DNA from 2 places in the Aquincola sp. J276 genome. Region 1 is predicted to be linked to the other one. Evidence: riboswitches for the same ligand, from Rfam matches in the RefSeq annotation. Region 1 holds a riboswitch; the other holds the start of a gene.
What was found. Region 1 has a riboswitch for glycine ahead of gcvT (glycine cleavage system aminomethyltransferase GcvT). Riboswitches for the same ligand answer to the same signal wherever they lie in the genome.

Region 2: another riboswitch for glycine. It lies ahead of LRS14_RS12860 (D-amino acid dehydrogenase); the one in region 1 lies ahead of gcvT (glycine cleavage system aminomethyltransferase GcvT).

What each region holds. Positions count from the first base shown of each region.
Region 1 is NZ_JAJONC010000002.1:59,427-63,862, reverse strand. Features, by position in the region: gene LRS14_RS18110 (DUF2868 domain-containing protein) at 1-56, shown strand, start outside; gene LRS14_RS18105 (GTPase domain-containing protein) at 53-1,495, shown strand; gene LRS14_RS18100 (hypothetical protein) at 1,432-1,566, shown strand; gene LRS14_RS18095 (nucleoside/nucleotide kinase family protein) at 1,567-2,193, opposite strand; gene LRS14_RS18090 (hypothetical protein) at 2,294-2,479, shown strand; glycine riboswitch at 2,525-2,625, shown strand; glycine riboswitch at 2,638-2,753, shown strand; gene gcvT (glycine cleavage system aminomethyltransferase GcvT) at 2,836-3,951, shown strand; gene gcvH (glycine cleavage system protein GcvH) at 3,992-4,366, shown strand; gene gcvP (aminomethyl-transferring glycine dehydrogenase) at 4,395-4,436, shown strand, end outside.
Region 2 is NZ_JAJONC010000001.1:2,797,749-2,802,184, reverse strand. Features, by position in the region: gene LRS14_RS12870 (MaoC family dehydratase) at 1-411, shown strand, start outside; gene LRS14_RS12865 (hypothetical protein) at 408-917, opposite strand; glycine riboswitch at 1,037-1,128, shown strand; glycine riboswitch at 1,129-1,242, shown strand; gene LRS14_RS12860 (D-amino acid dehydrogenase) at 1,299-2,591, shown strand; gene LRS14_RS12855 (Bcr/CflA family multidrug efflux MFS transporter) at 2,596-3,822, opposite strand; gene LRS14_RS12850 (MarR family winged helix-turn-helix transcriptional regulator) at 3,914-4,360, shown strand; gene LRS14_RS12845 (SDR family NAD(P)-dependent oxidoreductase) at 4,412-4,436, shown strand, end outside.

The sequences.
Region 1 (4,436 bases):
TCGCCCATCCCGACCTGGCCGCCGCCGAGGCCGCGCTGCAGGCCGCGCCCGCATGACCGGCAGCGGCGCGCCCACCGAGGCCATCGGGCTCAGCCTCGTGTCCCACACCAACGTGGGCAAGACCACGCTGGCCCGCACGCTGCTGGGCCGCGACATCGGCGAGGTGCGCGACGAAGCCCATGTGACCGAGACCGCCGAGCGCCACACCATGCTCGCCACGCCCGAGGGCCAGCGGCTGGAGCTGTGGGACACGCCCGGCTTCGGCGACAGCGTGCGGCTGCTGCGCCGGTTGGAGCAGGCCGGCAACCCGATCGGCTGGTTCCTGGCGGAGGTGTGGGACCGCTTCCGCCACAAGCCCTTCTGGTCGGCCCAGCGCGCCATGCGCAATGTGCTGGAGCAGGCCGACGTGGTGCTGTACCTGGTGAACGCGGCCGAGTCGCCCGACGACGCGACCTACGTCGATGCCGAGCTGCGGGTGCTGCAGCTGCTGGGCAAGCCGGTGGTGGTGCTGCTGAACCAGCTGGGCCCGCCGCAGCCGCGGCCGCTGGAGGAGGCGCAGCGCCAGGCCTGGCAGCAGCGCGTGCAGCGACCGGTGCTGGCGCTGGACGCCTTCGCCCGCTGCTGGGTGCAGGAAGGGCGGCTGCTGCAGGCGGTGGCCGATGCCCTGCCTGCGGCGCGGCGCCCGGCCATGGCGGCGCTGCAGGCCGCCTGGCTGCGCCGCAGCCAGGGCGTGTGGCACGAGGCCATGGCCGAGCTCGCGCACCGCCTGGCCCGCGCCGCGCTGGACCGCGAGGCCCTGCCCGCCGGCGGCCTGGGCGCGCGGCTGAAGGAGCTGGGCGTGGCCGTGGGCCGCAGCATCGGCCTGCAGCCCGACGAGGCCGGCGGCCCGCAGGCGCGGGCGATGGAAGCCCTGGCCGCCCGCGTGGCCGAGGACACCCGCGGCTCCACCGACCGGCTGATCGCGCTGCACGGCCTGCAGGGCCGGGCGGAGGCGGATGCGGTGCTGTCCCGCGTGGCGGCGCAGTTCGCGCTGCGCGCGCCGGTGGACGAAGGCCGGGCCGCCCTGTGGGGCGGCGCGGTGACGGGCGCGCTGGCCGGCCTGAAGGCCGACCTGCTGACCGGCGGCCTGACCCTGGGCGGCGGCATGCTGGCCGGCGGGCTGCTGGGCGCGCTGGGCGCGGCCGGCCTGGCCCGCGGCTTCAACCTGATGCGCGGCGTGGAGGCGCCCAGCGTGGCCTGGTCGGACGCCGCGCTGGACGACATGGTGCACGGCGCGCTGCTGGGCTACCTGACGGTGGCGCACTTCGGCCGCGGCCGCGGCGGCTGGACGGCCACCGAGCATCCCCCTTCTGGAACGAGGCGGTGGCCGCCGCCATCGCCAGCCACCGGCCGGCGCTGCGCCGCCTGTGGGCGGCGCGGGCGGAGGCCGGCGTGGCCGTCTCCGCCGAGGCCGACCGCCACACCCTGCAGGCCGGGCTGCAGGCGTGGCTGGTGACCGTCAGCGCCGAACTGCTGCGCGGGCTGTATCCGGACGACGCCGGCGCGCTGCAGCCGCCGGCGGGCTGATCAATCCCAGCGCAGCAGCCAGTCGGCACGCGCCCGGGTGGCCTCGATGCGGCGGGCGTTCGGCTCGTCGCTGCCGTCCACCCAGGCCCGCGCCGCCTCCGGTGAGCGGCCGAATTGCACATGCCGCGCCACCAGCCGCCGCAGCCGCGTTGGCTCGTCGCCTTCCACGTACCAGGCCTGGGTGAGCAGCGGGCGCACCGCGGCCCAGGGGCCGTCGTCGAGCAGCAGGTAGTTGCCCTCGGTGATCACCAGCGGCACCTCGGGCGTCACCGCGATGGCGCCGGCCACCGGCTCCTCGATCTCGCGCCGGAACTCGGGCGCATACACGGTTTCGCCGGGCACGGCGGCATGCAGGCGGCGCAGCAGGGCGGCGTAACCGGCGGCATCAAAGGTGTCGGGCGCGCCCTTGCGCTGGTCGCGGCCCAGCCGCTGCAGCTCCGCCTGCGCCAGGTGGAAGCCGTCCATCGGCACCACCACCGCCCTGCCGCCCAGCGCGGCGGCCAGGGCCTGCGCCACCGTGGACTTGCCCGCCCCGGGCGTGCCCACCAGCCCCAGCACCGCCCGGCGACCACTGGCCAGCAGCGCTTCCGCGCGGGCCAGGGCCTCGGGCGGCAGCGCCACGGCCAGAGCGCAGCGGCTTGTTACCTGTGCTGGAAATCCTGCGGCAAGCTTTGTCATCCGAAATCCATCTTGCGTCGTTAGAGGTGCCACGCGGCGCCAACAAGCCGTGAGACAGCCCCGCATGATGATCCAGAAATCCGCTCATCCCGTGCAGCCCGCCGGCTCCCGCCGCAGCGAGCCCTTCGAGCCCCCGGCAGACAAGGGCCAGAAGTTCGAGCCCTTCCTGATTCCCGCCATGGGCCGCGACCGCCGCAGCATGGCGCGCGAACTGCGCATGGACCAGCGCCGCTGACCCAGCGCGGCAGCGGCCCGGCCCACCCGGGGGCCTGGGCTACACTGCCGCCCGCCAGGAGAGAGCCGCTGCGGCATCCCAACGCAACGGCCGCCGAAGGCGCAGGGGCACAAGCTCCGAACGCTCAGGCAAAAGGACTGGCAAGACGCCCCGTCGGGGCGTTCCTCACTGGAGAGAGGCGGGCCGCGAGCCCGCCCACCGAAGGGGCAAGCCGTGCCGCCGCACCACGCGGGGCCCGGCCAATCTCTCAGGTAAAGCGGACAGCGAGGGCATCACCCCACCCAGAACGCCCGACGGCGGTTATGGTGGGTGATCGATGGCCTCTTCGCTTCCCCTTTCACCCCGGGAGACATCCGATGTCCGCTGAACTGCTCCAGACGCCGCTGCATGCGCTGCACGTGGAACTGGGCGCCAAGATGGTGCCCTTCGCCGGCTATGCGATGCCGGTCAACTACCCCGGCGGCATCCTCGCCGAGCACCGGCAGTGCCGCGATTCGGCGGCGCTGTTCGACGTCTCCCACATGGGCCAGCTGCGGCTGCCCGATGCCGCCGCCGCGGCCGCCGCGCTCGAGACCCTGGTGCCGGCCGACATCGTCGATCTGGGCGTGGGCAGGCAGCGCTACACCCAGCTCACCAATGCCTCGGGCGGCATCCTCGACGACCTGATGGTCACCCGGCGCGAGAACGACCTGTTCCTGGTGGTCAATGCCGGCTGCAAGGCCGACGACATCCGCCACCTGCAGACCCACATCGGCCACCGTTGCCAGGTCATCCCGCTGCCCGACCGTGCCTTGCTGGCGCTGCAGGGCCCGAAGGCGGTGCAGGCGCTGGCGCGGCTGAATGCCGACGTGGCCCGCCTCACCTTCATGACCGGCGGCAGCTTCGCGCTGAACGGCGTGGAGTGCTTCATCACCCGCTCCGGCTACACCGGGGAGGACGGCTTCGAGATCTCGGTGCCCGCTGAGGAGGCCGTGGCCCTGGCCCGCCAGCTGCTGGAGCAGCCGGAAGTCAAGCCCGCCGGCCTGGGCGCGCGCGACACGCTGCGGCTGGAAGCCGGCCTGTGCCTGTACGGCCATGACATCGACACCACCACCTCGCCGGTGGAAGCCGGCCTGGCCTGGTCCATCCAGAAGGTGCGGCGCCCCGGCGGCGCGCGGGCCGGCCACTATCCCGGCGCGGCGGTGATCGAGAAGCACCTGGCCGGCGGTGCGCCCAGCAAGCGCGTGGGCCTGGTGGGGCTGGAGCGCATCCCGGTGCGCGAAGGCGCCACCCTGCACGACGCCCACGGCCACAAGCTGGGCCGCGTGACCAGCGGCACGCTGGCGCCCACGGTCAACCAGCCCATCGCGATGGCCTACCTGGCCGCCAACCATGCACAGCCCGGCAACGAGGTGCATGCCGACGTGCGCGGCAAGCGCCTGCCGATGCGGGTTAGCGCGATGCCCTTCGCGCCCCACCGCTACCAGCGCTGAACCCCTTCCATCCCACCCCACGAACCCCAGGAGCGAGCACATGACGATTCAGTTCACCAACGACCACGAGTGGATCAATGCCGGCGACACCGATGCCGCCATCGTCGGCATCACCCAGCATGCGCAGGACGCGCTGGGCGACGTGGTGTTCGTCGACCTGCCCGAAGTGGGCAAGACCTTCGAGAAGGGCGACGTGGCCGGCGTGGTGGAGTCGGTGAAGGCCGCGGCCGACCTGTTCATGCCCGTCACCGGCGAGGTGGTGGAAGTGAACGAGGCGCTGCGGGCCGACCCGTCGCTGGCCAATTCCGACCCGATGGGCGCGGGCTGGTTCTTCAAGGTGCGCGTGGCCGATGCCGGCCAGCTGGGCGGCCTGATGGACGAGCCGGCCTACCAGGCCCTGCTCAAGACCCTCTGATCCCTCTTCCCTGCCCGCGAGCCTTTCCATGCTGATGCCTGCCCTCCAGCCGCTTGGCGACCTCGAGAAC
Region 2 (4,436 bases), on a different contig from region 1:
GAGTTCGGCGCCAAGCGCGTCACGCGCGAGGAGATCATCCGCTTTGCCGGCGAATTCGATCCGCAGCCTTTCCACCTGAGCGACGAAGGCGCTGCCCGCTCGTTGTTCGGCCGCCTGTGCGCCAGCGGGTGGCACACCTGCGCGATGGTCATGCGCATGATGTGCGACGAATACGTGCTGGACAGCAGCAGCCTGGGCTCGCCGGGCATCGAGAACCTGCGCTGGCTCAAGCCGGTGTACGTGGACGATGTGCTCAGCGTGCGCCTGGAGGTGCTGGAGGCCCGGCCCATGGCCAGCAAGCCGCAGGTAGGCTTGGTGCGTTCACGCTGGCAGGCCAGCAACCAGCACGGCGAGCCGGTGCTGACCATGGAGGGCTGGGCCATGTTCGGCCGTCGCCCGGGCGCGGCCTAGAAACGCGAACGTTCGGCCAGCGCCACGCTGCCGCCGGGCAGGCCGCGCTCCAAGCGGTCTTCCAGCTCGCCCAGCGTGGCCGCGATCGCATTGGCGTTCTGCTCGAAGGCCAGGCGCTGGCGGTCTTCCAGCTGCTCCATGCGCTGCACCAGGGCGCTGCGCGTCTGCTCGTGGGATTGGGCGAGGCGCAGGGTCTCGGCGGCGATGAAGCTGCGCAGCTCGGTGAAGCGCGAGGCCTCGGCGGTGTCGGCCAGGGCACGCTGGGCCTGCAGGTCCTTGTTCAGCCGGCGCTGCTCCATCAGCAGCGTGGCCTGCAGCGAGATGGCCCAGACCACGAACACCACGCTCAGCACGGCCACCAAGCCCAGCATGATCAGGCCCAGCGGCGCTTCCACGGTGGTGAAGCCCAGGTACAGCGGCGTGGGCGTGGCAAACGCCGACCAGTTCAGCAGCGCAAAGCCGGCGGTGAGCACCAGCACGGCGAGCACGAGCAATGTGCGACTCATGGGTTTCTCCTTGTTCGATCCGGCACCGCGACGCGGCAGCCCGGGCGCCGAGTGTCGCCGCTGGCGCAACCCATGGGCTGTCGGACAACACCCCGTCACATCCTCTGCGGCTAAACTCGGCCGCAGATTCAGGAGAGCGCATGCCACCACCGGCATGCCGCCGAAGGCGCAACCTCCCATGCACGCTCAGGCACCGTACTGGATCTGTCGATTGGCCGACGCTGGAGAGTGAAGCCCGCCACGGGCTTCCACCGAAGGAGCAAGGCGCCATGCCCGTGAGGGGCCGGCGCTGAATCTCTCAGGTACCGAGGACAGCGGGAGCGGCACGAGCGCGGATGCGTTCGTCCCTTCCATGACTGTTCGTTTCCTGAGAGTACCTCCATGAAAGTCATCGTTCTCGGCGCCGGCGTGACCGGCGTGACCTCGGCGTGGTTCCTGCAGCAGGCCGGCCACGACGTCACCCTGATCGACCGCCAGCCCGGCGCCGGCCTGGAAACCAGCTTCGCCAATGGCGGGCAGATCTCGGTCTCGCATGCCGAGCCCTGGGCCAATCCCGGCGCGCCGCTGAAGGTGCTGAAGTGGCTGGCGCGCGAGGATGCGCCGCTGCTCTTCCGCCTGCGGCCCGATGCGCAGCAGTGGCTGTGGGGCCTGCAGTTCCTGCGCGAATGCACGCCGGCACGCACGCGCCACAACATCCGGCAGATCGTCAACCTGGGCCTGTACAGCCGCAGCACGCTGCAGCAGCTGCGCGCGCAGCTGGACATCCCGTACGACCACCTCACAAAGGGCATCCTGCACTTCTACACCAGCCAGCAGGAGTTCGATGCCGCGCAGGAGCCGGCCCGCGTGATGCGCGAGCATGGCTGCGAGCTGGACATGAAGACGGCCGACGAGTGCGTGCAGATCGAGCCTGCGCTGGCCCAGTGCCGCGACCGCATCGCCGGCGGCAGCATGACGCCCAGCGACGAATCGGGCGACGCCCACGCCTTCACGCAGGTGCTGGCGCGGCATGCGCAGGCGGCCGGGGTGCGCTTCTTCACCGACACCCGCATCGTTGGCATCGAGCGCGAGGGCGACCGGCTGGCCGCGGTGCAGGTGGCCGATGCCGACGGCAAGGTGCGCCGCGAGGCAGCCGACAGCTTCGTGCTGTGCATGGGCTCGTTCAGCGCGGCCTTCGCGCGGCAACTCGGCATCACGCTGCGCATCTACCCGGCCAAGGGCTACTCGGTCACGTTGCCGGTGATCGACCCGGCGAACTCGTACAACGTCTCGCTGACCGACGACGAGTACAAGCTGGTGTTCTCCCGCCTGGGCGACCGGCTGCGCATCGCCGGCACGGCCGAGCTCAACGGCTACGACACCTCGCTGAACCTGGTGCGCTGCGAAGCCATCGTGCGCCGCACCCGCGAGCTGTTCCCGCAGATGACGGACGGCCAGGGCGCCCGCTACTGGACCGGGCTGCGACCGGCCACGCCGTCCAACGTGCCCTACATCGGCCGCTCGAGGATCAGCAACCTGTTCCTCAACACCGGGCATGGCACGCTGGGCTGGACGCATTCCTGCGGCTCCGGCCGTGCCATCGCCGACATCGTGAGCGGCCGCGTGCCGGAGCTGGACTTCGCCTTCTGCGGCCTGCCGCAGGCGGCGCCGGCCGGGCGGCTGGCCGCCGCGTAAGGCTTCAGCTGGGCACGGGCCGGGCCAGCCGCCGGTAGGCCAGCAGCGCCAGGCCGCCGGCCACCGCCATGGCCAGGCCCATCGGGCAGGCGCTGCCGTCGTTCATCAGGCCGACCGCCGCGCCGCTGGCGCTGGCCAGCGTGAACTGCAGCGTGCCCATCAGCGCCGATGCGCTGCCGGCCTGGTGGCCCTGGTGGGCCAGTGCCCCGGCGGCTGCATTGGCGCCGACGAAGCCCAGCGATGCCACGAACACGAACAGCCCCAGCAACGTGCCCGGCAGCGCCAGGGCCGGCCATGCCGGCGTGAGCAGCGCCACCGCCAGCAGGCCAGCACCGGCAAACGCAGCCACGGCAAGCGCGGCTTGCAGCAGCGTGCCCGCGTCATGCTGCTTGAGCAGCCGGTGGTTGAGCTGCGCCGCGGCCACCAGGCCCAGCGCATTGGCGCCGAACACCAACCCGTAGGCCTGCGGCGAGAGCCCGTGCAGCTCGATCAGCACGAAGGGCGAGGCCGCGATGTACGCGAACATGCCGGCATTGGCCAGGCCGGTGGCCAGCGCATGGCCCAGGAAGCGGCGGTCCCGCAGCAGCCCGGCGTAGGTGCGCAGCGCCTTCAGCGGCGAGGTGTCGCGGCGCTGCGCGGCCGGCAGCGATTCGGGCAGCGCCAGCCACGAGGCCAGCAGCCCGGCCACGCCGCAGGCCGCCAGGATCCAGAACACCAGGCGCCAGCCGCCCAGGCCCAGCACCGCCGAGCCAGCCAGTGGCGCCAGCATCGGCGCCAGGCCCATCACCAGCATCAGCCGCGACAGCACGCGGGCGGAGGTTTGCGGATCGAACCGGTCGCGCACCATGGCCATGGGCACCACGATGCACACGCAGCCGCCCAGCGCCTGCAGCAAGCGCAGCGCGGTGAGCATGGCCACGCCCTCGGCCAGTGCACAGCCGATGGAGGCCAGCAGGTACAGCGCCAGCCCGGCATACAGCGGCGGCTTGCGGCCGAAGCGGTCGGCCAGCGGCCCGTGGAAGGCCTGGCCCAGCGCCATGCCCAGGAAGTAGGCGGCCAGCGTGTACTGCACCTGGCCGGCGGAGACGCCCAGCTCCGCGGCGATGGCCGGGAAGGCGGGCAGGTACATGTCGATGGACAGCGGCGCGAAAGCCGCCAGGCCGCCGAGCACTAGGATGAGCGAGAGCGGCGCGCGGGCCGCCGGCAGCGCGGCTGCGGAAGAGATGGTCATGCCGGCACTATACGGCCAGTTGGTTGATTCAATCAACCAATTCGCCGATATGATGGAGGCGTCCGTGGCGACGCAACAAGATGGAGACAAGATGCCCGCAGTACGCACCGAGGACGACCTGCTGCAGCCCGTGATCACCGTGTTCAACGGCTACCGCGGCTGGATGCAGCAGGCACTGGACGAGCAGGCGATTCCGGCCAGCCCGCTGGACATGTTGCTGCTGTCCATCGTGGCCGAAGGCGATGGCGTGTCGCAGCAGCAGCTGGTGCAGGCCACCGGGCGCGACAAGGCCCAGGTCACCCGCATGGCCGCGCGGCTGGTGCAGGCCGGCCTGCTGGCGCGCGAGCCCGACGCGCAGGACGGCCGCCGCTGGCGCCTCACCCTCACCGAGGAGGGCAAGGCCGCCCACCGGCACATGGGCCGGCAGCGCAAGCGCCTGGCCGCGCTGCTGGCGGCCGACCTCAGCGCAGAGGAACAGGCCACGCTGGCGCGGTTGCTGGGCCGCATGAGCGCGCGGCTGCCCGGCGCGGGCGGCTGAAGCGCGCGCGGGTCTTACAGTGGCGTTTTGCCCCTGTTCAGGACCTGCTGCATGACCACCACCACCGTTCTCGTCA